DNA from 3 places in the Shewanella sp. SNU WT4 genome. Region 1 is predicted to be linked to each of the others. Evidence: predicted binding sites of a transcription regulator. Region 1 holds the regulator's gene; each other region holds the start of a gene.
What was found. Region 1 encodes FliA, which starts transcription of late flagellar genes. Its sites were predicted from a motif close to CTAAAGNTNNNNNNNNNNNNGCCGATA; they were not measured.
Positions count from the first base shown of each region.

Region 2: pomA (flagellar motor protein PomA) is a predicted target of FliA. The motif match lies at 6,854-6,880, and genes of this name have one in related genera.
Region 3: FJQ87_RS04940 (cytoplasmic protein) is a predicted target of FliA. The motif match lies at 8,607-8,633, and genes of this name have one in related genera.

Region 1 is NZ_CP041151.1:3,157,186-3,167,057, forward strand. Features, by position in the region: gene FJQ87_RS14185 (chemotaxis response regulator protein-glutamate methylesterase) at 1-17, opposite strand, end outside; gene FJQ87_RS14190 (chemotaxis protein CheA) at 41-2,200, opposite strand; gene FJQ87_RS14195 (protein phosphatase CheZ) at 2,216-2,953, opposite strand; gene cheY (chemotaxis response regulator CheY) at 2,968-3,351, opposite strand; gene FJQ87_RS14205 (RNA polymerase sigma factor FliA) at 3,386-4,105, opposite strand; gene FJQ87_RS14210 (MinD/ParA family protein) at 4,098-4,979, opposite strand; gene flhF (flagellar biosynthesis protein FlhF) at 4,984-6,498, opposite strand; gene flhA (flagellar biosynthesis protein FlhA) at 6,510-8,609, opposite strand; gene flhB (flagellar biosynthesis protein FlhB) at 8,740-9,870, opposite strand.
Region 2 is NZ_CP041151.1:1,497,053-1,506,924, reverse strand. Features, by position in the region: gene rlmM (23S rRNA (cytidine(2498)-2'-O)-methyltransferase RlmM) at 1-1,078, opposite strand, end outside; gene FJQ87_RS06860 (DUF423 domain-containing protein) at 1,190-1,579, opposite strand; gene FJQ87_RS06855 (alpha/beta fold hydrolase) at 1,576-2,205, opposite strand; gene FJQ87_RS06850 (transcriptional regulator GcvA) at 2,219-3,130, opposite strand; gene thiI (tRNA uracil 4-sulfurtransferase ThiI) at 3,348-4,802, opposite strand; gene FJQ87_RS06840 (flagellar motor protein MotB) at 4,952-5,884, opposite strand; gene pomA (flagellar motor protein PomA) at 5,887-6,654, opposite strand; gene xseB (exodeoxyribonuclease VII small subunit) at 7,009-7,248, shown strand; gene ispA ((2E,6E)-farnesyl diphosphate synthase) at 7,250-8,131, shown strand; gene dxs (1-deoxy-D-xylulose-5-phosphate synthase) at 8,154-9,872, shown strand, end outside.
Region 3 is NZ_CP041151.1:1,086,416-1,096,287, reverse strand. Features, by position in the region: gene mtgA (monofunctional biosynthetic peptidoglycan transglycosylase) at 1-497, opposite strand, end outside; gene FJQ87_RS04965 (FUSC family membrane protein) at 936-3,131, shown strand; gene FJQ87_RS18665 (hypothetical protein) at 3,394-3,561, shown strand; gene FJQ87_RS04960 (disulfide bond formation protein B) at 3,573-5,009, shown strand; gene FJQ87_RS04955 (FAD-dependent oxidoreductase) at 5,140-6,405, opposite strand; gene FJQ87_RS04950 (hypothetical protein) at 6,611-7,021, shown strand; gene FJQ87_RS04945 (cytochrome C biosynthesis protein) at 7,183-8,532, shown strand; gene FJQ87_RS04940 (cytoplasmic protein) at 8,677-8,862, shown strand; gene FJQ87_RS04935 (glucosaminidase domain-containing protein) at 8,936-9,817, opposite strand.

The DNA.
Region 1 (9,872 bases):
AATACTTTAATAGCCATTAAAATCCTTATTTGGCGTTTAGTTATTGTTTCTTAGCGTAATATTTCAACATTCCTGGCACATCAAGAATGAGTGCAATGCCGCCATCTGAGGTAATAGTTGCCCCTGACATACCAGGGGTTCCTTGTAATAATTTACCCAAAGGTTTAATCACCACTTCTTCTTGGCCAATTAAAGCATCGACCACAAATCCAATTAAGCGATTTCCTAATTGCACTATTACGGCATGCCCATGTTTCTTATCACCATGTTTAAAATTAGTGCGCGGTTTCAACCAGCTTTCGAGATAAAATAACGGGATAGCTTGATTACGCACTACCACAGTAATTTGACCATCGACCACATTAGTCTTAGTTAAATCGAGATGGAAAATTTCGTTCACGCTCGACAGTGGCAAAGCAAACACTTGCGTCGCGACTTCCACCATTAAGGTCGGCATGATAGCTAAGGTTAACGGAACTTTAATCTCAAGAACTGTGCCAACACCCTTAGTCGAATCCACATTCACTGTACCGTTAAGTTGGGTAATACGGGTCTTAACCACGTCCATACCCACACCACGGCCAGAAATGTCAGAGATTTCGGTTTTGGTTGAGAACCCTGGCGCAAAAATCAGATTGTAAGCTTCTCTATCTGACATGCGTTCAGCCATGTCTTCATCAAGAACGCCGCGCTTAATGGCTATCTCTTTAAGCTTAGCGGGATCCATACCGCCGCCATCATCTTCAATTTTAAGTAGAATATGATCGCCTTCTTGGCTCGCTGACAGCGTAATTGTGCCGGTTTTAGGTTTGCCATTGGCAACCCGTACATCTGGCATCTCAATGCCGTGATCCACTGAGTTTCTGACTAAGTGCACTAACGGGTCTGCTAGCGCTTCAACCAAGTTTTTATCTAAGTCAGTTTCTTCCCCCACCATGACTAAATCGATTTCTTTATTTAAAGTGCGCGCTAAATCGCGTACAACCCGCGGGAAACGTCCAAACACCTTTTTAATCGGCTGCATGCGGGTTTTCATAACCGCGCCCTGCAAATCTCCAGTGACTAAATCAAGATTGGCTAAGGCCTTTGACATTTCCTCATCTTCACGGGTCACGCCAAGGCTTACCAAGCGATTGCGCACTAGCACTAACTCGCCGACCATATTCATAATTTCATCGAGTCTGGCGGTATCGACCCTTAGGGTAGTATCAGCTTGTGGCGCAGATTTTGCGGCAGTGGCTGGCGCTTCCTTAGGGACGACTGCAGGCGCTTTAGCCGCAGGAGGTACTATAGAAGATGTTGGTGTTGGAGATGAAGTCGCTTTTGCTGGAGCTGGCGTTGCAGCAACCGCTTTAGCGGCAGTTGGCGCAGGTTCAATCGCTTTCGGCGCGCCATGACTACCGTGCAATTCATCCAGTAAACGCTCGAATTCACTATCAGTAATTTCATCGGTTTCAACCATAGCCTTAACTTCGGCCGGTTTTTCGTTGCTATGCAGCTTATCAAGCAATGCTTCAAACTCATCATCTGTGATGTCATCATTGCTACTAGTACTTGGTTCATCATCAAAACCAAAACCGTCGAAAATAGGCGCAGCGCTTGGCGTATTGACCTCATTGGTATTGACGTTAGCCTCACCGCCATGCAGCGCATTTAACATGCTTTCAAATTCACCATCATTGATATCATCAATGGTGCCATCACCGCGAATCGACGTTGGTGCCGCTTCTGGCGGAGCAGGTTCGTCAATAACCTCTACGGTAGCATGGCTAGCGCTGTGGCTTGGACTCCCCTCTTCGCCCGCTAAGACTTCACCATTAGCAAGACGGGTTAACGCGCCAAGTAATTCAGCTGAAGCTGACTCTTGTTCTTGGCCTGCTTGAGTTTGAGAGAACATATGATTAATGCTATCAACGGATTGCAAAATGATATCCATTAATTCTGACGTCACTTTACGTTTGCCATTACGCAATAAGTCAAAGGTATTTTCGGCTTGGTGACAAACTTGCACCATGGGATTTAAACTTAAAAAGCCAGCGCCACCTTTTACCGTGTGGAATCCGCGAAAAATAGCATTCAACAAATCCGTGTCGTCAGGGTTATTTTCAAGTTCTACTAGCTGTTCTTGCAGTAGCTCTAGAATCTCGCCCGCTTCAATTAGAAAATCCTGAAGGATCTCTTCATCCACATCAAAAGACATTGACTTAACTCCTTATCAAAAACCTAAACTTGAAAGCAAATCATCCACTTCGTCTTGACCTGCAACCGCGTCTTGACGAACATCTGCATTCATTATTGGGCCTTCGGCTTCAATCCCTGATAGTTGCGATGATTTATCCCTTGTTTCTGGTAGGTCACCAAACACGGTTAACATCGAAACTAAGTTGTTTTCTACTTCACGAACGAGATCTATGACTCGGCGGATCATTTGCCCAGTTAAGTCTTGGAAATCCTGAGCCATCAATACCTGATTCAATAACTCTTTTAAGCGTAAAGTATTTTCTTCCGTGTGCTGCATAAAATGTTGAACGTCATGACACAAACTTTTAAATTCGGCCAAATCAATATCTCGGCGCATCAGCCTTTCCCAAGCAGGCTTAACGCTCGCAAGACTCGTCAATAGTGTGTCGGCAACTGGTAAGGCTATTTCAACGGCATCCATAGTCTTGTTAGCTGCTTGTTCTGTCATTTGAATGACATAATTTAAGCGCTCTTTGGCATCGGGAATATCTGTATGTGCCAAAGCAGTTAAACGACTGTCGAGTTGAAAATCGGCTAGAGAATTGTGCAACTGACGGGTGAGCTTCCCCACTTCATCAAATAATTCTTTTTGCAGAGGTTGAGCTAGTTCCCGAATAAAATCATCAGCCAATTGTTGTTGACCATCACTAAGCATTGCCACAAGTTGGTGGGCCTGCTCAAGGTTGATTAGCCCGGTGGTTGCATCCTGCATAGCATATCCTTTGCTTAACCGAGACGTTCGAAGATTTTATCCAGTTTTTCTTTGAGGGTAGCGGCGGTAAAAGGCTTAACCACATAGCCATTTACCCCGGCTTGCGCCGCTGCAATAATCTGTTCTCGCTTAGCTTCTGCGGTCACCATTAATACCGGAATGGTTTTTAATTTATCATCAGCACGCATCGCCTTTAATAAATCAATACCTTGCATTCCCGGCATGTTCCAATCTGTGACCACAAAGTCAAAGTCCCCTTTTTGCAACATAGGCAGCGCGGTTGAACCGTCATCGGCTTCCTGTGTGTTATTAAATCCTAGATCACGCAACAAGTTTTTAATGATCCGTCTCATGGTCGAAAAGTCATCCACGATAAGAATTTTCATGTTCTTGTCCAAGGCTTCCTCCGGTGAGCTACTGCTCCGTCAGTATTTATAATTGTGTCCATTGTTTGAGTTTGGCTTTTAACCTAAGCATTGCCTGACTGTGGATCTGGCTAACTCGTGACTCACTCACCTCAAGTATGGCTCCTATTTCTTTTAAATTCAGTTCTTCATCGTAATAAAGCGATAAAACTAAAGCATCTTTTTCGGGTAACAACGTAATGGCATGAACTAGAGCGCTTTGAAATTGTGATTGCGCTAAAGACTCAAACGTACCGTCATCGACACTAGCATCCGGAGCGAAAAAATCAGTCGTTCCGCCTAGATCTTCTATCCCTATGATTTTTCCTGTAGAAACATCGTTAAGAATATGATGGTACTCATCTAGCGGCATAGCAAGTTTATCGGCAATTTCTATATCAGAAGGATCTCGACCTAAGGCTTGTTCTAGTGTTTCAATGGCTTGGGCAACTAGACGATTATTGCGATGCACTGAGCGTGGAACCCAGTCGCCACGGCGAATTTCATCCAACATGGCACCGCGAATGCGGATGCCGGCAAAGGTTTCAAATTTCGCGCCCTTGCTACTATCAAAATTTGACGATGCTTCCAGCAACCCCATCATTCCGGCTTGTAATAAATCATCTAATTGAACAGATGGAGGTAAACGCGCCAACAAATGGTGGGCGATGCGTTTCACTAACGGCGCATATTGTTCAACTATGCTGGTCTTATCATGGTTGCCGGAATATGCGGCTGCTTTATTCACTCGCCCTATCCTCTTGATAATTTGGTCGCTGCACTAATCGTTCAACAAAAAACTCAAGATGCCCACCAGGCTGAGTCGGCACCGGCCAACTGATGACCTTGTTTGCCAAGCCTTGATACGCAATTGCCGCAGGAGATTTAGGATAAGCTTCCACAACCAATTTCTGTTTGCGGACGGACTTACGTAGATTTTCATCGAAAGGTATGGTCGCGACTAACTCCAAGGCGACATCCAAAAATCTATCCGTGACACGACTAAGCTTAGCAAACAACTCCATTCCTTCACGTAAAGTTCTGACCATATTGGCCACAATTTTAAAGTGGAACACTCCGTGCTCACGGCTTAAAATTTTAATTAAAGCATAAGCATCCGTGATTGACGTGGGTTCATCACACACTACCACGACGACATCTTGTGCAGCGCGGGAAAAACTTAACACCATGTCAGAAATACCGGCGGCAGTATCAACCACTAGCACATCAAACTGAGTGCGCATTTCACTAAAGGCGCGAATTAGCCCGGCGTGCTGGGCAGGAGTGAGCTCCACCATGCCTTGAGTGCCAGAGGTTGCCGGCACTATGCCTATGCCTTTAGGACCGCGAACAATAATATCGTCAAGCTCGGCTTCACCGGATAACACATGGGATAAATTACGTTCAGCGCGAATACCGAGCATAACGTCGACGTTAGCTAATCCTAAGTCGGCATCAAGCACCAGCACCCGCTTGCCTTTTTCAGCCATAGCCACCGCAGTATTGATTGAGACACTGGTTTTACCCACACCGCCTTTACCGCCTGTGACCGCAATAACTTTAACTTTCTCATTCATAGGTTGATTCATTTTGCGTAAACCGCTTGCTTGATCAGGAGTCATAACTTTACTCAAATGCATAGGCCATAGAATCTGACCAGGTTTCTTGTAATTCTTGTGCTGACACATTGAGTCCAACTAAGGCCTGCTTAGCGAGGGCATAGGTGTCGGCTACCTGCATATCTTCGGGTACTCTTTGACCGTCAGTGACATAACTTAATGGTAAGCTATTGGCAATTAAGGTGCACAATGCTGCTGCGATGGAAACAGATTCATCCATTTTAGTTAACACAGCGCCAGCCAATGGAATGCGCTGAAAATGACGTACGGCTTCTTCCATTACTTTACGCTGAGAAGTGGCTGATAACACTAAATAACTGCGGATTGGGAGGCGATTATTGGCGGCTAACGTATCCAATTGTTGATAGAGTCGCATGTCCCTTTGCCCCATACCCGCCGTATCAATTAACACTAATTTTCGATTTTTAAATTGATATAGTATTTGCTCTAACTCATTAATATCATGAGCTTGCTTCACAGGGCACCCCATAATCTTGCCATAGGTGGCTAATTGTTCAAAGGCGCCAATGCGATAATGATCCATAGTAATTAAGCCCACGCTATCACTGCCATGCTTGGCAGCAAAACGCGCGGCCAATTTGGCTAAGGTGGTGGTTTTACCAACCCCAGTTGGCCCCACAAAAGCCACTATACCGCCGCGATGAACTATATCATCACCCTGATTATTTAACATATTGGCTAAACTTTGTGGCAATGCATGCACAAGCTCAGCTGGAGAATAATGCTGAGTTAAACTGGCTAATTTAGCAGCAAGGACGGGCGAAAATTCCGCTTCTAACAAATTTTGCTCAAGCATGGCGCCCACGGGATCTTGACGCTGTTTTTTATCCGTCAGTAACGATGACAACTGATGCGTCAATAAATGTCGCAATGAGCTTAATTCTTCACGCATGGCCACTATGTCGGTGGCCTCATGATTATCGGCTCTGCGTTTAGTGCGTGAGTTTGATGCTGTATTTGAATGCGCGCTTAAACTAGCGGCGACATTAGATTTTGCCGCTTGCTCTAATCCGCGCGCCCACGCGGGTAACTCAGGCGCCGCTTCTTGATTAACTTGCTGCAATTTTGCATGCTGCTTTGCCAGTAATGCCTGCAGGCTATCGCCATCACTCACTTGCGCTTGCTGCTCAGGCGCTAACGGTTGACGCAGCAGAGGTTTTGGCGCTGCCACTGTGGCTGACTGATTTCTGGCGCGTATGCTTGCTTGGGCGCTTTGTGCATTAGCTTGCGTGCCAAGAGATACAGTATCATCGCTAAGTGCGCGCGCTGGAGCCTGCGCATTTGCAACAGTATTCGCATTGGCAAACAAGGTCTTAGCCAATGACTGCGGCGCCGAGCTTGCGATATTCGCTTTAGGTTCGTCGTAATCCACAGCTGCCACTATCTCTATGCCGCCAGGGACTTTCTTGTTAGACATGATCACAGCATCTGAGCCTAAAGTATCTTTCACTTGAGCTAGGGCACTGCGCATATCTTTTGCAAAAAATCGTTTAATTTTCAATTAAATGTCCTCTAGTGACCGACAGCGGCGACTATCCTAATTTGTTTCTCATCGGGGACTTCTTGATACGAAATCACCCGCAAATTAGGAATTGTGTACTTAGTAAACCTAGATAAGGTCGACCTAAGCATGCCCGAGGTTAATAACACTGCAGGTTGCCCTACCATCTCTTGTCGTTGCGCCGCATCGGCCAATGACTGCTGCATCCGTTCTGCCAGTCCAGGCTCAATGTTAGGACCTTCACCGCCAGACGCTTGCATTGACTGATGCAACATCTGTTCCAACTCTGGCGCCAAGGTTATGACGGGAATTTCTAATTCTGGGCCGGAGATTTCCTGAACTATCATGCGTTTCAAGGCGATACGCACAGCAGCTGTCAGTACCTCGGTATCATTACTCTTAGTGCCATACTCAAGTAAGGTTTGCACTATGGTCTTTAAGTCGCGAATAGAGACGCCATCATTCAGTAAATTCTGCATCACTTTAACTACTGAGCCTAAAGACATGACATCTGGCACTAAGCCATCCACCAGCTTAGGTGACAGCTTGGCCAGCATATCCAGCAGTTGCTGCACTTCCTCGTAACCCAATAATTTAAACGAGTTATTATGCAATAACTGACTTAAGTGAGTGGCCACTACCGTGGCAGCATCTACGACTGTGTAACCTAAGGTTTGGGCTTGCTCGCGCTGTGAGGGGTTAATCCATACCGCTTCTAATCCAAAGGCGGGATCGCGAGTCGGCGTGCCATCTAACTTGCCATACACTTGGCCAGGATTGATGGCAAGCTCGCAATCATGGCGAATCTCCGCCTCACCCACAGTGACGCCCATTAAGGCAATACGGTAAGAATTGGGTGATAAATCAAGATTATCGCGAATATGCACCGCAGGAATTAAGAAACCCAATTCTTGTGACAGTTTTTTACGCACGCCTTTAATGCGCCCAAGCAATTCGCCGCCTTGGCCTTTATCCACTAATGGGATGAGTCGATAGCCAACCTCAAGCCCAATAGTGTCAACATGATGCACATCATCCCAACTCAGCTCTTTAGGCCCTTTATTTTCGCTCTCAACTGGGCCAGTCAGCGCCGCTTCTGCCGCTAACGCTTTAGCTCGCGCCTGCTTACGATAAAGCAGCCAAGCTATACCACCGGTTAACCCTGCAAAACTGATGAACGCTAAATGCGGCATACCAGGCACTATGCCCATGATAAACATCACAGCCGAGGCAATGGCGAGCGCCTTTGGGTTGTCAAACATTTGGCCAATCATCATCTGCCCCATGTCACCCGCTTCATTTTGGCGAGTCACCATTAAGGCGGCAGCAATGGATAATAATAACCCGGGAATTTGCGCGACTAAGCCATCACCTATGGTTAGTAAAGTGTAGATTTCAGCCGCTTCACCAAAACTTAAGCCGTGCTGCATCATGCCGATAATAAAGCCGCCTATTATGTTGATAAACAAAATAATAATGCCGGCAATGGCATCTCCTTTGGTGAATTTTGACGCGCCGTCCATAGCGCCGTAAAAGTCGGCTTCACGAGTCACTTCTTGACGCCTAGTCCGGGCTTGCTCTTGAGTAATTAAGCCCGCATTTAAATCTGCATCAATGGCCATTTGCTTGCCAGGCATAGCGTCCAAGGTGAAGCGAGCACTTACTTCTGAGATGCGGCCCGCACCTTTGGTTACGACCGAGAAGTTGATTATGATTAAGATTAAAAACACCACTAAGCCCACGGCATAATTACCGCCTATGACCACAGTACCAAAGGCCTCAATCACTTTACCGGCAGCTGCAGGGCCATTATGGCCTTCAAGTAACACCACACGGGTGGATGCTACGTTAAGCGCCAGTCTTAATAAGGTGGCAACTAACAATACCGTTGGGAAAGCGGCAAAATCTAACGGCCGATTGGTGTAAATCGCCACCAGTAGCACGACTAATGCGAGCGAAATATTAAAGGAAAACAAGATATCTAATAGCAGCGGCGGCATGGGTAGCACTATCATCGCCAGCGCGGCTAACACCAGCGCCGGCGTGCCAATGCCGCGCATATGGGCTGGCTTAATTTGCTTTATTTGACCAAACGTGGCTTTCATATCCATAACAAGCTGCCTGAACTTTGACGCTGCGAGCGAGAGTCATCTCACTCAGCAAGGATTACGCCAAGTGTGTTTAGTCATTTGTTGGAGTCGCCAATAGCCCGTTTACAAGCTTAAACGGGCTATTGACTGCTTAATGCTTAAGCTCATCAGGGATAGGTTGATTGGCGGGAATGGGCGTGGGTTTGCGACCTTTACCTTGCTGGAATTGCTTTAACTGATAAATATAGGCGAGCACCTGCGCCACGGCGGTAAACAAGCCATCGGGGATTTGTTGATCAAGCTTAGTGCTGTAATAAATAGCGCGAGTGAGCGGCGGCGCTGACACGATAGGAATATTGTAAGCCCTAGCAATTTCTCGAATTTTAAAGGCAATCTCATCACTGCCTTTGGCCACCACAAAAGGCACGGCCGCCTGTTTGACATCGTATTTAAGCGCCACAGCGTAGTGCTCTGGGTTCACCATAATCACATCCGCCTCAGGGATTTTTGCCATCATACGGCGCTGGGAAATCTCGCGCTGCATTTGCCGAATTTTGCCTTTTACTTCTGGCTTACCTTCAGTGTCCTTGTATTCATCTTTAATCTCTTGCAGCGTCATTTTAAGCTGCTTGTTATGGTGCCACATCTGAAAGGGGACATCGATGGCGGCGATAAGGATCAATGAGCTACACAGTAGTAAAAACATCCACGCCAGTAAATCCATGGCATCACGCATATTGCTGGGTAAATGACCCCGTGACAGCTGTAAAATATCGCCGTAGTAAAATTTTAATAGCAAATACACCATGGCGACCACCACAGCGAATTTAGCTAATCCCTTACCCAGTTCAACTAAAGCTTGCACTCCAAACATTCGCTTAAAGCCAGCCATAGGGCTCATCTTACTGGCCTTAGGCATCATGGCTTGGGTCGAGAAATTAAAGCCGCCAAGTAAAATATTGCCAATGATGGCAACCACAGTCAGCATCAAAATAAAACTTGCCACTGGCCAAGCGAGTTCTGATACCACCACTTTCCAAATATTAAACATGGCATTAGCATCAAATATTTGGGCGCGGGTGCGACCAAAGGTGGCCGCCATAACATTGGCAAGCCCTTGGGCAATGGCAGGCCCAGTCACGATAAGCCCTATGGCCGAGGCCAATAATACCGCCGCAGTACCTAATTCTTTAGAGCGGGCAATTTGCCCTTTTTCGCGCGCCTGCTCTAGGCGCCTCGATGTGGGTTGTTCGGTTTTTTCTTGACCGCTGTCTTCAGACATTA
Region 2 (9,872 bases), 1.7 Mb from region 1:
CGCACTGCACTTCTGGACGCAGCCACAAGTGCACTGTCACTTCATCTCTGTCGTGGTACAAGTGCTTACAAGCTAACTTATGCGGAATTTCGTTCTCAGTTAAAATAGTGCTCATGGTCGCCAGAATGGTGCTGACTTCTTTATAGCGGCTCTTCATAGGTAACTTAAGGTTAAAGATGGCTTCTTTAAACCAGCCATTAATTGCCCAAGCTTCCATGAGTTCAGCTACGCGCGCTGGCTTTTCCACCATGTCACACACTAACCAGTAAATATTTTTGCGTGGCGGCTCAAAGCGGAAACCGTCTTCACGGTAATGCTTTACTTGGCCGGTTTGCATCAGCTTTTCATCCATAGGGCCGTTATCCACAGCGGCAACAAACATGCCACGGCGTACTAACTGATAAGTCCAGCCGCCTGGGCAAGCACCTAAGTCCACTGACTTCATGCCTGAATGCAAGCGAGTTTCGTGATCTTCTTCCTTAAGAAAATGGATAAAAGCTTCATCCAACTTCAAGGTTGAACGGCTTGGACCATCACTTGGGAATTTTAAACGGGGAATGCCCATAAAATGCGGTGAGCTGTTATTGCTGAATGAATAACCAGCATAAGCCTGACCTGGCGCCACAAAACACACGTGGATAATTGGACGGTTAGGGCTTTCTTTATTTAGCAAGATGTCACGTTTCTTCAGCGCTTGGCGTAAAGGCACAGTGAATTTGCGGCAAAATGCCGACAATTCTTTAGCTTCATTGGTGTCTGGAGTTTCGACCCTAAGCTCACCAGCCTTGCTGATATTTGCTAATGCTTCAACAAGAGGTGATACGCGATCATCACTTGGTAAATCAGTCAGTAATGGGCCCGCGGCAAACATTTGGCGCGCGAAGATGAGAGAATCTAACGATAACTTTTGCGCCAGAACTTCACCATCATCCTCGGCAAAACATTCAAAGACTACATAGGCTTGGTTGGTCACGGTTTTAACAAAACCACCAATGTTTAACTCAGCCGCACGGACTTGAATTTCCGCTGCGCAGTCTTTTTCAAAGCCACCGCGGCAATATAACACCAAATTCTTCATTTTTTTCTCGAGCCGCAATCAGGGCATAGTCACAATCAAAACGGCGGGCATTATAGCACTATTGTAGAATTTGTCTGCGCTTACCCGCCATCCATTTCCAATGCTTCTAACCTAGCTTGCATCCACCGTTACGCGGCTGCGCCACACAGCTAATGCCAGCAGCAGCCAACCTAACATAAAGCAAAAGCCGCCAAGGGGGGTAATCGGCCCCATCCACTTAGTGCCCATTAAGGCATAAACGTATAAGGAGCCTGAAAAGAAGGTAATGCCGGCCATAAACAAACCGCCACTCCAATAGAGCAATTTAGAGTGAATGCTGATCCCGCACAGGGCCACTAACGCCATGGCAAACACATGATAGAAATGATATTGCACCCCAAGGGCAAAAATTGTCATCATCTCGCTGCTGATCATATGTTTTAACCCATGGGAGGCAAATGCCCCGAGCGCCACGGCCAATAAACCATTCAGCGCCGCCAATATCATCAAACCTTTTATCATGCTAATCGTCCTATAAACTCACTTGAAGCCACTATGGCAGCCTGTAGATTAGCGTCTGTGGTGGTGCCTGATAACTTGCGCGGCACAAAACTATGATCGCCGTCAGTAATCCATTGCACTTGCACATTAGGCGCTAACGGCCACTGCGCCACTTCGCTAACACCGCCAAACTTATCGCGCTCACCTTGCAGCACTAACACTGGGCATAACGGCGCTTGCAATGGCGCCAGCCGTGGCTCTTTGCCTTTTAAGGCGACAAAGGGATAGCCCAAACAAATGACGCCATCAACGTTAACTTCGTTGGCCAGGGTGGCGGCCATACGCCCACCCATGGATTTCCCCATTAACACTACTTTGGTGGCTGAACTTTGTTTCGCGATATCCACATAATGACTAAAGCATTCCAACAGCTTAGGGGCGCGATCCGGTGGCCGGCGCGACCCTAACTGCCGACGCAGGCGCATATACGGGAAATCAAAGCGAAATACGCCAAAACCTTGAGCGGCTAAACCTTGCGCCATAGCTTCCATAAAAGGGTGAAAACTATCCGCGCCAGCGCCATGGGCCAGCAAAATTAACGTATCAGGAGATTCTGGCCCAAGGTAGCAAGCATCGCCACGGCTAATATCATCCGCAATCTTATCCAGGAAGCATTTCACTGCGTAGCTCCTCTGCAAACATATCTAGCATCCACTCTCTAAAGGCGACAATTTTACCCAGCTCAGCATGGCTTTGATGACACACTAAGTAATAGGCATCCTTACTCAGCAATACATCGGGGAAAGGACACACTAAGCGCCCCGCTTGAATATCAGGCTTAGCCAAGACGCTATACCCCAGCGCCACGCCTTGACCATGGGCGGCCGCTTGCAGCACTAAGGATGAATGGCTAAAAATCGGCCCTTGATTAACATTAATGTCAGTCACGCCAGTTTGCCTAAACCACGCTTGCCAATATTGGCGACTGGTATCATGCAATAAGGTATGAAATTTTAAATCACTCGGCTTAGTTAATGGTTTAGGGCCTTTAAGCAGTAAAGGTGAGCACATAGGAATGAGCACTTCATTACGCAGTTTATCGCTGCGCATACCGGCCCAATTGCCTTGGCCATAATAAATGGCGACATCGATATCGTCGGTAATGCTGGCGGTATCTGAATCCACGGCTTTAATCCGCACGTCAATGTCAGGGTTTTTCTCACTGAATTTGGCAAGACGCGGCACTAACCACTGAATGGCAAAGCTTGGTGACATAGCCACCGTCAGCGAGCCAATCGCAGAGCGCGCCAGTAACCTGTCGGTGGCTTCACCAAGATGAATAAAGATGTCTTTGATTTCGAGGAAATAGCTTTGACCTTCTTCGGTCAATAATAATGAGCGATTCTTACGACGGAATAATTTAAGCCCCAAAAAGTCTTCTAATGCCTTAATTTGATGGCTGACCGCGGCTTGAGTCACAAACAGCTCTTCGGCGGCGCGGGTGAAGCTCAAATGGCGGGCTGCGGCTTCAAATGCCTTAACCGCATTGAGAGGCGGCAAACGTCTTGACATACTATTCCATTCCCTGTCTTTGTATAAGTTTTTCTAATCCGTATTGTGGCATTGCCGCGGGGGGATTGACTAGTTTTTTAAATCACTCCCTCCCAACAATTCAGTGGGCTAGGGATTTAATGGTGACTACTGGCGGATATTTTTTTATAAAAAAACCGCAGCGTGGCTGCGGTTTTAGTTATTCACTCGCGATTAGGCGAGCTGAAAATGGACTGTCTTATGGACGGTAAACTTTCACATTGTCATAGCCCTGCTCCAGCAGATACAAGGCTTGCAATTTACTCATTACGCCGCGCTCACAATACAAAAGATAAGTCTTAGACTTATCAAGGTCTGCAAATTGAGTCGCTAATTTAAAGAAAGGAATCACTTTAATATCAACGCCATCAATTTCCAGCGGCTTTTTGTCTTCTTCTTCAGGCGCGCGAATATCAATGACAATCTCATTGGCCGCTACTGTATCTACTGATTCAGTTTCAGTGATTTTAGTATCCATATTGGCAGCAATTTCCTTAATATCGATGATTTCAATATCAGCCAAAATTCTATCGATTAAGTCTTCAGAGAACTTAAGCTCTTCTGCTTCAATTTTGCTTAATACTGCTTTTACCGTTGGACGCTGAGAAATCACGCCGCAATATTCAGGCATGGTTTTAGCAAAGTCTTCAGTGCCAATGCGGCGCGCTTCATTGATGATATCTTGCTTATCCATGGCAATCAGCGGACGCAAAATTAAGTTATCAACGCAGCGGTCAATCACATTGAGGTTAGTTAAGGTTTGGCTTGATACTTGGCCAACACTTTCACCTGTCACTAACGCTTGAATACCCATGCGATCAGCAATTCTGCCGGCGGTGCGCATCATTACGCGCTTTAAAATCACGCCCATTTGGCCGTTATCAATGCGCTCTAAAATTTCAGCCACTACTGGCTCAAATGGCACAGAGATAAACTTAACCTTGTGTGATTCGCCGTAAGTTTTCCACAAGTGATAAGCCACTTGCTTAACGCCGATTTCGTGCTGCGCGCCACCAAGATTAAAGAAGCAGTAATGAGTACGGCAACCTTTCTTGATGAATTGGAAACTCGACACGCCAGAGTCAAAACCACCAGAAATCAGCGACAACACATCTTCTTGAGTCGCGATAGGGAAACCGCCTAAACCTTCAATGCGCTTTTCAACCACGTACAGTTTTTCGTGATCGATTTCTAAGTGCACTGTCATGTCAGGATCTTTAAGCTTAACGCACAGGGCTTCAGTAAACTGGTTTAAGCCACCGCCAACATAACGCTCCACTTCGCTTGAGGTGAACTCATGCTGACCATTACGCTTAGCGCGTACGCAGAATGTCTTACCTTTCAGTTCTTCGCGATAGATAGGCAGTACGATTTGATAAATATCATCAACCGTAGTGAAAGTGTGCTCAGCCACTTGCAAGCTATGGGCAATACCTGGAATACAAGTTAAGCGTTCAGCGAACACATCCAGCAGCTCAGGCTTAGTCGGCGGCACCATAACAACTATGCGATCCCATTGACGTTGCACCTTGGCGCCTTCATCTATGTGACGCAATACATTGCGGATATTGGTTTCAAGCATCTTAATAAAGCGCATGCGCACTGGCTTGCTCTTCATCATAATTTCTGGGTAAATCTTAACGACAAACTTCATGGGACTAGACAACTCTTTTATACGGCAATGTGGGGATTATAACAAAATCACTGCAAAAGGCGCAGTCTCTTCATAGTTATCACTAAAAATTAAGCCAGAGCACTGGTGCTCTGGCTTGTTTGTTTATATTTACCCACACATTACTCTGCTTATTTAGCCACACTAATTTCATCGGACTCTTTGGCTTTGCCTTGCTCTATGCCGATTTCCACCCGCCGATTTCTAGAGCGATTTTCTTCACTGGTATTGGCAACCAATGGATTGGTCGATGCCATACCCACCACTTTCATCCGCCCTTGCTCAAAGCCTTTGACTTTAGAAAACTCATGAGCCACAGCCACAGCGCGCTTACTGGATAAGTCCCAGTTAGAGCTATAGAGCTCGTTACTGATTTGCATATCATCGGTATAGCCTGAGACAGTAATAATCCCAGGGATATCTACTAAGATCTCACCGACTTTTTGCACCACAGGTTTAAATTTAGGTTGAATAAAGCCAGAGCCTGAGGCAAACGCCCCTTTTTCGCGAATGCGGATAATAATTTGCTGGCCTAATGATTCCACCTCAATGGCACCATCAACTATCTCTTTTTCTAATTTCTCGGCAATTTTCTTGGCTTCATTATTCACTTGCTCTTGTTGCGCCTGATTCTCGCCTTGGCTACTTTGGGTCACATCCATAGCGGTTTCGCGGCCACTGGCAGCGGATTCCCCACCGCGCTGTTCACCTTGCTGCTCCTGCATACCACCAGCACTGTCATCTTCACCAGCTTGAAAATCGAGCACAGGTTCAGTCATTTCATTGGTTTGTTGCGTCACTATTTCAATGGGCGTGGGATCAGGGCGTCCTGGGCGAAACTCCAAGGCAATGACAGAAGTTCCTTTAGGAATATCTTTAACGTCAATTTTATTTTGCACCCCAAAGGCGAACTTCATCGAACCTGCCAGCTGCTTAAATTTGATCACATCCATTTCAGAAAATGACAACAGCAATACGAAGAAGCACATAAGCAGCGACATCAGGTCAGCAAATGTCGCCAACCAGCCCGGCGCTCCAGGCGGTGGACATACGCACTTACCCATGGCTATTCTCCGCCCGTGGTATCAACTTTACGTTTTTTCTCAGATAAGTAATTCTTAAGGAAACTTTCAATCACCCTAGGGTTTTGTCCGTCTTGAATGGCAAGCACGGCATCCATAATCAAGTTACGGTTCATGACTTCTTCCGCCATGCGTATTTCGAGCTTATCAGCAATGGGAATGGCGAACATGTTAGATAACATGGCGCCATAAAGCGTGGTTAATAAAGCAACCGCCATCGCAGGTCCAATGGATTTAGGGTCTGACATGTTACCTAGCATGGCCACTAAACCGACTAAGGTACCTATCATGCCCATGGCAGGTCCTACGTCGGCGATAGCTCTAAATATTTTGACGCCAAGTTTATGGCGCTCTTCCGTGAGGGTAATATCTTTCTCAAGAGCGGAGCGTACTACTTGGCCATCGTGACCATCCACCAGCATATCGACGCCGCGCTGCATAAACGGATTACTAATTTGCGCTTCTTCTAGCGCCAAAAAACCGCCTTTACGGGCAGCGTCAGCCATGGTGACTGATTGCTCGATTAAGTCTTCCGGTTTATCAATTTTAAAGAAGAAGGCTTTGGCGGCAATGCCCCCAGCCCCAAAGAAAGCCCGCATATTAAATTTCATCATCACGACGAAAAACGACCCACCAAACACAATCATTACCGAAGGAATATCAATAAACATTCCTATGCCGCCACTTTGTATCATGGACATAATGATGAAACCGAATGAGCCAATAAGGCCGATGAGCGTTGCTAAATCCACAGTTTCTCCCCCATTCCCTTGGCACTAACGCCCTAAAATCAAGTTATCCGCATGCTTTTTCCATGCCATCTAACTCAAAAAGTCCCCTGTTTGTTAACCACTAGGGGTATAATTGTCATTAATAGCGCTATTACGACAGGGCTAGTATTCATGTGATAATGATGAGTCACGGCAAAATCCCTATTCGCTGTCATCGTTATATCGGAAGTCCTTGGAGCAAGTTTAGCTACTTTTTACTTTTTCTTAAAAAAAATCAGAGCTAAAGCGTGCTTTCGTGCAAATATCCAATGACTCGATTTGACCCTATATCCGCCCTGTTATACCTTGTCACCCGCTAAAACAGAGGAAACTGACGTGGCTAAAAAACCTGAAAATTTAAGTTTTGAACAATCGCTGGCTGAACTTGAACAAATTGTTGCCAATCTTGAGCAAGGCGAGATCTCGCTCGATGACGCTTTAAAGCAATTTGAACGCGGCATTGCCTTAGTTCGTCAAAGTCAAAACAAGTTGGATCAAGCCCAACAAAAAGTCAGTATCCTGATGGCCAATGACGGGAATGCTCCCCTCAGTTCTTTTGATGGTGATGAGGCCTAACGTGCTAGCTGTTGCGATAGAAAAATACCAAGCTCGTATCGATGAGCAATTAACTGAACATTTGGCAGGTTTGCCGAGTATCGATGCGCCATTACAAGCCGCCATGACCCATGGAGCCCTGTTAGGGGGCAAACGCATTCGGCCATTTTTGGTCTACAGCGTTGGCGAAATGCTTAATGTCGACTTAGCTAAACTCGACCCGTGCGCCGCTGCCATTGAATGTATTCATGCTTACTCGCTCATTCATGACGATTTACCAGCCATGGATGATGATGACTTACGCCGCGGCCAACCGACGGTGCATATTGCTTTTGATGAAGCCAATGCCATTTTAGCGGGCGATGCGCTGCAAACCTTAGCGTTTGAAATCATTAGTCGCCAAGATTTACCCCTGCGTCCTGCGCAGCAATTGGCGTTAGTGCGCTGTTTAGCCAAAGCATCTGGTTTTCAAGGCATGTGCGGCGGTCAAGCCATAGATCTTAATTCTACCAATCGCACCATTGATCTTGAGACCTTAACGCAGCTGCATACCATGAAGACAGGCGCGTTAATTCGCTGCGCCGTTGAAATGGCACTGATTTGCGCCGATGCCGATGACGCCACCAGTGCGGCCTTACTTGATTATGCCAATGCCGTAGGCTTAGCGTTTCAGGTGCACGATGACATTTTAGACATTACGGCGACGACCGAAGAGCTGGGTAAACCCCAAGGCTCAGATACTGAAGCCAATAAAAGTACTTATCCTAAGCTCTTAGGGTTAGCCGGCGCGCAGCAATGCGCCGATGCGCTAATCCAGGATGCACTATCAGCGCTGACTAAGTTACCGTACAATAGCCAGCTTCTTGCCAACTTCGCCCGATATATCATCGCGCGAAGAACATAACATAGAGACAATGAATCTCACTATGACTCTGGACATATCTCAATATCCATTATTGGCCCAAGCCGATACCCCAGAAGACCTGAGAAAACTGCCTCAGGAATTGTTACCGCAACTGGCAGATGAGCTCAGAGAGTTTCTGTTAAAATCCGTGGGCATTTCTAGCGGTCACTTTGCCTCAGGCCTTGGGACAGTTGAATTAACTGTCGCGCTGCATTACGTGTATAACACTCCGTTTGATCGTTTAGTGTGGGATGTGGGTCATCAGGCCTATCCGCACAAGATTTTGACTGGCCGCCGTGACCGTATGCCCACCATACGTCAAAAAAATGGATTGCATCCGTTTCCATGGCGCCCAGAAAGTGAATACGACACCTTCAGTGTGGGTCACTCAGGCACTTCTATCAGTGCGGCAACAGCTATGGCGGTTATCGCGGATAAAGAAGCTGCTGGCCGTAAAGTCGTGGCTGTGATTGGCGATGGCGCCATGACAGGCGGCATGGTATTTGAAGCCATGAACCACGCCGGTGACTTACATAAAGATATGTTAGTGGTGCTCAATGATAACGAAATGTCGATATCAGAGAACGTTGGCGCCCTCAACAATCATCTCGCTAAATTAATGTCTGGCCGCTTTTATACCACCATACGCGAAGGTGGTAAGAAGGTGCTTAAAGGTATGCCTGTCATCAAAGAGATGGCTAAGCGCACTGAAGAACACCTTAAAGGCATGGTAGTTCCTGGCACCTTGTTTGAAGAGTTAGGGTTTAACTATATCGGCCCGATTGATGGCCATGATGTCGATGCTATGGTCGAAACCATGCGTAATATGCGTAACCTCAAAGGGCCGCAAATTCTGCATATTATGACCAAAAAAGGTAAAGGCTACGCCCCAGCGGAGCAAGACCCTATCGGCTGGCATGCTGTGCCTAAATTTGACCCAAGTCAGTTTAAAAAACCGGCCACTAAACAAGGTTTACCAACCTTTTCACAAGTGTTTGGTAAATGGTTATGTGATATTGCCGCCACCGATGAAAAAGTGTTAGCCATTACCCCTGCCATGCGTGAAGGCTCAGGTATGGTGGAATTTTCACAGCGCTTCCCTGAGCAGTATTTTGATGCGGCCATTGCCGAGCAACATGCGGTGACATTAGCCGCAGGTTTTGCCTGTGAAGGGTATAAGCCCGTAGTTGCCATTTACTCGACTTTCTTGCAGCGCGGTTACGATCAGCTCATTCACGATGTTGCCTTGCAGCAATTGCCGGTACTGTTTGCTATCGATCGCGGTGGCATTGTTGGCGCCGATGGCCCAACCCATCAAGGGGCGTTTGATATCTCGTTTATGCGCTGCATCCCTAACATGGTGATCATGACGCCAAGCGATGAAAACGAATGTCGCCAAATGCTGTACACAGGTTACTGCTATCAAGATGGCCCAAGTGCGGTGCGCTATCCTCGTGGCAGTGCGACCGGTGCTGAGCAAGTTGAAGCTATGACAGCCATGGAAATTGGTAAAGGTCGCTTAGTGCGTCAAGGACAGAAGATTGCTTTGATTAACTTTGGTACAACCTTAGCCGATGCCTTAATCGTGGCAGATGAGTTAGATGCCAGTGTGGCCGATATGCGCTTTGTGAAGCCCTTAGATGAAGCCTTAGTGCTTGAACTTGCGCGCAGCCATGATGTATTAGTCACTATTGAAGAAAATGCCATCGCGGGCGGGGCAGGCTGCGGCGTGCTGGAATTA
Region 3 (9,872 bases), 2.0 Mb from region 1:
ACAATATTTAAATACAATTCCAGTATCCGCGACTTAGGTAAAATCGCCTCAAGCCAGAGGGTTAACCAAGCGCCTAACGCCTTTCTAAAATAGCTGCGATCTGGCCAGAGGAATAAGTTTTTGGCTAATTGCTGGGTAATAGTGCTGCCGCCGCGAATTTGTTTACTGTGCTGATTATGCTCAAAGGCCGCAATCATAGCGGCATAATCAAAGCCGTCATTGCTGGCAAATGTTTGATCTTCGGCGGCAATCACAGCAAGCTGCATATGGGGATTAATCTGACTCAGGCTCACCCAAGTGTGCGGCGCAGCATTAATGCCTTGCTGCTGCAAGCGCCAGCTCCAAGTCGCGGGATCGCAAAACTTAATCCCTAGTACTAAGGCAAAGGTCAGCGCGATAAATGCCAGCAATAACCAATACAGGCTATGCATTAGCGTGCGCGCAAGCGGGCGTTGACCCCGACCTTGTGACTCGTGATTAGCCAGAATGAACCTCATTCATCATCCAACACCTACTCCAATATTGTCAGCCCCCTTATGCATTCATAAGTGAGTCAACCGTGCGTTAACAAGCTTTTAGTTAACAAAGCGTACGTATCAAGCCTACTGTTCCATCAGCCGCCAGGCTGATTCAAGTTCATCATAAATATCATCTTTTACACTGGCGAGCCATGCTATTTGTTTAGTTGGTAACGCATTTGTTACTAATAAGCTTTGAGGCGGGGATGGGCCGATTGACAACTAAAATAGAAACAAGAGAGAAGCAAGAGAGAAACCACTAGCGAGATGAGTTGCGATACCGCCCCCATTGACGCTTAAGACTCTGTAAATCGGTACCATGCAGTAATCATCGCAGCAATAGTTACAAAAAACTTGCCCGCCCACTAAGCATTTGCGGCTAAAGTAAATAGACTAACTCACTGAGATAACTCAACTATGCTTAAGTTTCGCGATTGGTTATCGTCATTCAAGCAGCCGGCATTATGGCGCTACAGCATGAATATTCGCGCCAATGTCGCCGCATTGAGTTTTATTTCGTGTTCATTGCCGCTGTTTTATATAAACCAAGTGACCTTAGGCATAGCGGCGTCGCTTGGGTCAATTGCTTGCGGTTTAGCTGATAGCGCTACCTTAATGCGTCATAGATATCGTGATATCTCCCTTGCCATAGTGGTATTTTTTTTCGCGGCGCTGGCAGTCACGTTACTCTTTCCCCACACCTTAGTGTTTGTGGCTTATCTCGCCGTCAGTAGCTTTGGCTTATTAATGCTAGCCGCCTTATCGCCACGCTTAGGCGCTCTGGGGTTTGCCAGTATTTTGCTCGGCATTTACGCCATGATTTTATATTCAGCCAAGCAAGCGCCTTGGCATATTCCACTGATGTTAGCCCTCGGCGCGCTCTGGTATGGATTGTGGCAAGGGTTGGCAACCTTAGTGTTCCCCCATCAGCAAGACAAAGATTTATTGTTTGATGTCTATCGTCAGCTGGCCAAAAAATATCAGGCCCATGCAGCACCTCTCCTTGAACACCCAAGCCAACAGACCCATGCCAAGCTAGGCAGTAGCGTAATTAGCTTAGGGCCTAAGGTCTTTATCGATACCGCCAAGGCGCGTTCACGCTTTACGCAATCGTTTAATGAATTAAGCCATCGCCTCTATCAAAAAATGAGTGCGGGTGAAATAAACCTCGCCTTAACTCAGTTGCAAAGTCAGTTAGATCTCGCCGCTATGCTGGCGGAACATAGCCGCCTGCTAGACTTTATCCCATCGATTGAGTTTAAAAGCCAATACCCAGTGCAACTGGCGCAAATGCATAAAGCTTGCAGCGCGATTGCCGATTACATCAGTCGCGGCGCCACTCATGATAAGCGCCCGCTTGAAGCCATAGATATTCATGGGTTGCAACTTTGGGCGGCGCGCCAGCAGGCAGCTCTTATAAACGCCCAACTTAATCCACAAGCTATGGCTGATTTGCAGGCTGAGCTGCAATTAGCAAAAAAGTTTATTGAGCAACTCGCCCTCATTATCAATTTATTAACACAGCGCGAGCCGAGGGCAAATTATCACACGCCAAGCCATTACCAGCCGCAAGTCAGCAGCAATGGTTGGCAAAATCAATGGCAGAAATTTATTCATCAATGCCACTGGCAGTCAAACGTGTTCCGCCATGCCATTCGCGGCGCCTTATGCTTGGCCTCTGGCTTAATACTAGTGCGCGCCTTTGATTTAGAGTTTGGCTTTTGGACCTTAATGACGAGCTTATTAGTACTCAAACCTAATGTGGCTATGACATGGAAGCGATTTTTAGACCGCTTTATTGGCACTATGGCAGGCTTATTGTTAGTGGCTGTTATGCTTAAATGGCAGGCACCTATGGGGCTGTTACCTTGGGTGTTTTGCTTAGCTGCTACGCTATTTTTTCACACTTCTGCGCGCCATTATGCGGTGGCAGTTTGCTGCGTGACCTTATTTGTGTTTTGTGGGTTTTCCCTGAATGGCGAAGGCGACATCATTTTATTGCCGCGCCTTGAAAATACCTTGCTAGGGATTTTATTGCCGCTTGTCTGGGTCATTATCATAGCGCCTGGTTGGCACAAGCATGACTTCCCTAAGCAGTTGCATTTAACCTTAGTGGGATATCAGCAATTGTTAACTCAATTACAAGGGATGCTAGATGCCAGCGATAACAACCAGCAAGCCCAATTAACCGCGAGCCTTAATACTTGCGTGAGTAATGACGTCAATCTATTTGATTTATGGCAAGGCTATTTGGCTGAACCCAATCGCAATACTCGCATCACTGAGTCCATGCTAGTGTGCAGTTACAGCAGTAATTTAATGCTGCGCTTACTGACAAGATTACAATCTCGCGCCCATGAGTTAACAAGCGCTGAAGGTCGCAAAGAACTACAAGCCACCATTAGCTTAATTGCCAAAGCCGAAACACGTTTGGCACATTTGAGCAAGTCACGATTATTTTATCCCTATATTGCCCGCCACCAGCAGCAAGTGCATGGTCAGCTTGAGGCCATGATTAAACAAGGCGATCTTAACGCTTTGGCATTACTTAAGTTATTGCAGGCCGAAATCACCAGTTTTACCTTGCTTCACCCCGCCAAAAACCGTGCTTGATCACGCTAAGATTAAACGCAAGCCGCAACAACTCACACTTTCGCACCGTTTGAAATTATTCTTCACAGTTTACGCAAAACATCACCTACTGCTTTAGGGTTATGCGACATTACCCCCATTTTGGTAGTTAGTATCCTGCTAATTTAGCGACATGGTTGCGCCGTGAAATAAATTTAATACAGCACGGTCGACATTTATTACTAGGCACTGGCCATTGGGTGTTAGCCATTTTCTAGCCATTAACCTTGCAACGGAGAGAACCGTGGAGTTTCTATTATTTTGCATTATTTTTGTGACGGCATTGCTAGTCGCCTTTAAACCACAAAAACAAAAGCTGGCTCATATTTTATTGACTATCAGTATCTTATTAAGTCTTTTCATTTGGTTAATCGCGACTTGGGGCATGTTAGTCCCGGCTGGTAATCTGTAAGGGAACTCATCATGAACGAAATTACATTAAATCGTATAGTGTCCTTTGCAGCACTGGTCTTAATCGCTTTCCCTGTGGGTATTGCCTGTATCATTTTAGGCTTTGGCATGGGTGATACCCCATGTATTTTATGCTGGCAAGAACGTACCGCCATGGTACTGGTGTCCTTGATTGCCTTATTCATCATGCGCTACGGCCTTAAGCCTAAATATATAGGCGCGTTGATCTTAACTGCCGTCTACGGTTTATGGGCTGGCTATCGCCACAGCTCAAACCACATTATCCGCGATATTGGCCAAGGCTTTGGTCCTGCCATTTTCGGCGTACATACCTATGTATGGGTAATTGTGGTATTTGCCATTATCTTATTGTTTGCTGGCGCATTATTACTGCTGCAAGGTGACAAGCTGAGCGACAAGCCAGCGCCATGGAGCCTGTTTAACAAGGTAACCATCAACACTTTCTTAGTGATCATTGCCTTCAACATAGTGCAAGCCTTCACCCAAACTGGCCCGTTCCCATTCATTGGTCAGAGCGATCCGGTGCGCATGAGCTTTAATAGCGACAACATCATTTGGTCAACAGGTAACTGGCCGAGCCCATCTAAGCTGTCAGTTCGTGGTGCTTATACCATTGAAAAGCCAGACTTTGCCGCTATGACTAGCGATATGGCGACCAAAATGAACAGCGATAAGTCGGTATCTGCTAGCCAACAATTAAGCTTACCTGCGGCCATTGAAGGCGTGGTTACTGGTATTTCGTATCAAGCAAGTTCAGGTTTATATGCCTTAGTCACCAGTGATAACTGGGTGTATTTCTTATCTACCGATTTGAATACTATTTTGGCGCAAGTAAAAATTGACGCGGCTTTCTCAACTGAAATCTCAAACTTAGCTGGCGTGGCTTTTGATGGTGATAACAGCGTGATAGTGACTGCCGATCACAAGAGCTATGCTCGCGTGGCTTACGACCCAAACGCTAAGATTGCTAACTACTATGCCAACTTTATGGCTGGTACCGATGGCGTGAAAGAATTACGTCGCGGCCGCTTTGAAACCACTCGCGCCAAGTTCAACTATATCGGTGACATTGGTTATGATGCTGACAAGCAAGAATACCTGATGGTGACCTTGCCAGTGGCAGCCCGCAATAACTTGGTCGTGACTCGCATGAGCGCTAACGATCTTAAGTTAAATAGCGAAGCCGTGATTGGTTTTGATGGCAATACCTTACCACAAGTAACTGGTATCGCTTTGGATAGCACTAACATCTACCTGCTGAGCCGTTCAGGTGAGCAAGTATTAGTGATGAACCGCGATAACCAAGTGGTAGAAGCTATCAACTTAACGGCGACGTCTAACCCACAAGCCATGGCACTGGTTAATGGTCAATTGGCCGTAGTTAATGCCAAAGAAGGCCAAAACAGTATCAGCTTTTACGCCCTGTAAGCTCAATGTTTATGAGTTAACAGCTTAATAGCTGCCTCTGTTGGTAATAAAAAAGCGCGATAGTTTATATCGCGCTTTTTTTACCTCTAATCATTAGCCTTTATATCGTCTTTATAGCTAACACGGCCCGCTAGATAGCAAGCTCTTGAACTATGCCATCAGCACTATCGTTGCTTACTGTCACTCCAGCGCTACTGGTGCGGCGAGTAAAAAAATCTGCGGCAACACTATCAATAACGCGGGTATTCACATCAGCAATAGCGCTGCGTTTGCCAAGCTGCGCCTTAATCAGCGCCAATACATCGGCAGCTATCGGCATAAACTCAGTTAATTTGCCGCCATAAATACTCACTAGCCTTGGGCTATTGGCTTGCTGCACTAACAAGGTATCACGCGGGCGACTAAAGGCGCTGCCTTCATTTTTAGGTAAAGCGCGCACGCCGCAAAAATGGCCAAGGATCAACCCAGCTAAACTCGCGCGGTTATGATCTGAAAAATAATGATGATAGTTAGTCAGTAAATATTCTTGCTCTGCCAAGGTGATTTGCGGCTGCGGCGGCATCACAGCTAATGGCACTTCGGTCGTTCCCACTAAGGTTTTACCCTGCCAAGGCATCACAAAAAACAGCCGCTCATCGAGCTGAGATTGCAAATAATACACCCCGGAAGGCGCCGGAATATCTAACCAAAGATGCGAGCCTTGCACCCAATCGACCGCAGGCGGCAGTTGTTTAGGGGTAACATGTTCTAATAAATCATTGGCCCAAGGGCCGGCGGCATTAATCACCATACTTGCGCGCACACTGCCTTCATTCCCTAAAGGGTCGCTATAGCACACTTGGCACACGCGCGCGCCATGATAAATATCAACGACTTGTCTATGTTGATGTATGTCTGCGCCAAGTTTTTCAGCGTCCGCCGCCACGGCTAAGGTCAACGCCTTGTCATCGGTTTGTGCGTCCCAATATTGCAGCATATGGCGTAAGTTATGCTGATTTAGGCCTTGATGATCATCTGTTTCATTCAATTTCACTTTAGTGAATTTCGCCAGCGCATCCCCTTGAGCCAATAAGGCATATAAGCCTAAACCCGCGGTTAAGGTCATCAGGCCGCGCTGACTGTCCCTATAAATTGGAATATAAAAAGGGACTGGGTTAACTAAGCTTGGGGCTAATTGCAGTAATTGTCGCCGCGCTTGCAGGCAGCGCCGCACTAAGGATAACTGACCGGATTCTAAATACCTGAGGCCGCCATGAATTAACTTGCTGGAATGCGATGAGGTGCCGCTTGCTATCTCGTCGCGCTCCCATAAGGCCACAGAATATCCAGCCGCCGCTGCCGCCTGCGCTATACCAACGCCTGTGATCCCGCCGCCAATGACCAGCACATCCAACATAACTTTCTCCTTAATGCCGCGTTTACAGCCGCTAACTCACTGAATTAACTGTAACAGGCTTTAGCTTGTACTGCCGTTTTTTAGTCGCGAAAACTTAACTGCGGCGCCATCATCAAGCGTTAGGTTTAGCGCTAATAATCTGGTTTGCATTTAAGTAAACTTTGCCTTAGATTAATCGGCTTTAATGCTTATAACGATAATAACTATGCGCATCTTTTCTGTTTTATTGGCTTTTGTGGCCATGTCAGCCAATGCCTCTTGCCTTAATGGCGAGCATCTTGGCGAAGTCGAATTTAGTATCAACAGTTCCTATTTTTCTGGCCAAGGGCAACAACTGTTAAATCAAGTCAATAGCCCGACGGCCAGTAAAGCTAGTGCCGATGGTTATTTATTACTGCAATTTTCAGCCGGCCTAGACACCAGCGATGAAAAACTAAAAGACTATAACAAGTGGCTCGCCCAGCGCCGCATTGAGCGCATCAAACACTACCTCACCACTCAAGCTTTTAATGCCCCGATTATTAGCCGAATTTTAACGGTGGAAAACACCCAAGTGCGCAGCGTTCAATTGTATTGGTGCCCAGCATTAGCGCCTGACATATCGCTGGCGGAATAAGTTCCCTCGCAGATGATTAATTCTGACAATTTGGAGCTAGCTAACATTTCCTTAATAGCAAGATGAGCTGCCTCACTGATAAGCGTAATCTAACGTTATGAAAATAAAGTTATTACGGTTTTATTATGCGGAACATTTATACCTTTTTGTTAGTTGCCATCATGGCTATCTTCAGCGGAGCTAGCTCTGCTGACACCCTAGCGTGGCAACAGACGGATGCCAAAGGCCAAGTTACCATTCCCGTCTATTTTTTCTGGTCACAAACTTGCCCGCATTGCGCGATTGCCCATCCATTTGTAGATAAATTAGCGGCTCATTACCCTTGGCTAGCACTGCAATCGTATAAAGTGACCGACCCTGGCGCCTTGGCCTTGTGGCAACAAGTGGCTGAAGCTACTGGACAAAAAACTACCTCAGTTCCCTTTTTTGCGTTCTGCGGCCAATCGAGCGTAGGTTACTCGAGCGATGAAGTCTCGGGCGCCTTTATTGAGCAGCAATTACGCCAATGTTATCAAGCGGCGGGCGGCACTATTAGCCAAGATAATATGATAACGCCTGCGGCCATAGAGCAAACCTCGGGTACTAATGAAGCCCCGTTATTTGCTACTTGCAGCCAAAATAGCCTTGCCGGCGCAGGTAGCTGCGACGCCCCAGCTATTACCTCAGTGCAACCTGTGACTATTCCTTTTATTGGTACTATCGCTCCAGAGACCTTATCGCTGCCACTACTCACAGTGGCATTAGCCGGGGTCGATGCCTTTAACCCTTGCGCCTTCTTTGTGTTGTTGTTTTTACTCTCAATCATGGTTAACGCCAAAAGCCGCACGCGCATGTTGTTAGTCGGCGGGATTTTTGTGTTCTTCTCTGGCTTTATTTATTTTTTATTCATGATTGCTTGGCTCAATATTTTTGAGCTGCTTGGCGCCGGCGGTGATGGCGGCACCATAATTTTAATTGCAGGCTTATTGGCCTTGGTGGCTGGCGTTATCAATATCAAAGAATTCTTCGGCCAGAAAGGCAAAATTAGCTTATCTATGTCTGCCAATAACCGCACGGGCCTGATTAAACGCATGGGTAAATTATCCAGCGCTACCTCATTAGGCGCCATGATAGTCGGCACTACTGTGCTTGCCATTTTAGCCAATGCCTATGAGCTGTTATGTACTGCAGGCTTTCCTATGATTTATACCAGCGTGCTCAGCATGCATGACTTAAGTAGCCTTGAGCGCTACTTATACTTAGTACTTTATAACTTAGTGTATGTGATACCACTGGCCGTGATTGTGATTGTATTTAGCTTAACCTTAGGCAAACGTAAGCTCAGCGAGAAAGAAGGCGAAGGTCTAAAGCTGATGTCTGGAATCATGATGCTAGGTTTAGGCAGCATGTTGGTGTTTGACCCGACGTCAATGCAAAATCCTGTGCTCGCTATTGGCCTCATTATTGGCGCAATATCCCTGACGTGTAGCATTATCTGGCTGCGAAAATGGCGCGCTAGGTTCACTCGTTAACGGTAATAACTAAGCTTGCTCGTTAAGGACCAATGATGCGTTTGAGGCTGGCGTGAATCCGTGAGTAAATGCCACTAAACTTAATGGCAAAGCTGCCGATAAGCTAGATACCGCTTATCGGTAAGACAACCTAAGGAATAGACAATGGCAGATATTAGCAGCATAAGCCAAAACAACACTGTGGCTCACATCAGCAAAGTGGCGCAAATGGGTAAGGAGCAACAGCAAGCCGAAGGCAAGATCATTATGGATTTGATTGCCGCGGCCGATGCGCCAGCGCCAAGCCCGCCATCCGCCAGTGTCGGCCAAAACATTAACACCCGCGCCTAACTAAGCCACCTTCTAAGTTCACAGTTAACAGCCCCACGGGGCTGTTAATCATTCACTTCCCCTAGCACTACCTCTAGCGACTAAATTCAATCCACTGCCATTGATGACTCGATAATTTAGCCTTGTTATAACTATCTAAATGATGGTGTCTTATTAAAGCTTTAAGATCATTCACATAGTGCCAGCCGCGAATCGAGTAATGCTGTAAACCATCCACCAATTGATACCCAGTCGCGCCGCCTCGCGCTGAATATTCAGCGCGTAATCGTCGCAGCTCGGCATAACTCACTTGGGTATTAATGTTATACATGTAAGCAGCAACACCTTGATAAACAGTGTTATATGCCGCCAATTTGATGCGGCCATGATCGGTTGAAATATAATGCGGCCAGCCCCGAGGTAGATGCTCACCAAATATAGCGTCCCCTTGGCGTGCAAAACGGCTGCGCCCCCAGCCACTTTCATCTATGGCTTGCGCGAGCACCATGCCAATAGGCAAGCTATTCACATGATTCAGTAGCTGTTTTATATCAACCTGCTGCAAGCCGTAATGCTGAGCTAATTTTTGCAGCCACGCCTGCTCATCGGGTGTGTAATCGCCAGCGCGCTGCTGCAAGTCAACTAATGCTTGGCGCACCAGTAACAGTTGATCATTGACTGCTATGACGCTTGGCAAAATTAACTGAATAAAACCTACATCAGCCTTAGATGTTGATAAGCCACGGGCATTTTCAGGTAAATTCTTGGTTAATATTGGCGGAACTAAATTGCTCGAAGCTAAGGGAAGTTGATAATTTAGCTGTGTAAAATACTCATTCATGGCGGCGCCACCTGCGAGCATTTTGGCATCAGTGACTGGCATTGCCAGTAATTCTGGCGGCAGGGGCAAGGCATCATCGGCATAAGCCCTGGCACTCATAAGCCAAACTAAAAACATTAATATCTTACTTTTCATAAACTTACCAACCTTGTCGGCAAAATTATAATACTTAAGTTTACTGATAAAGCGC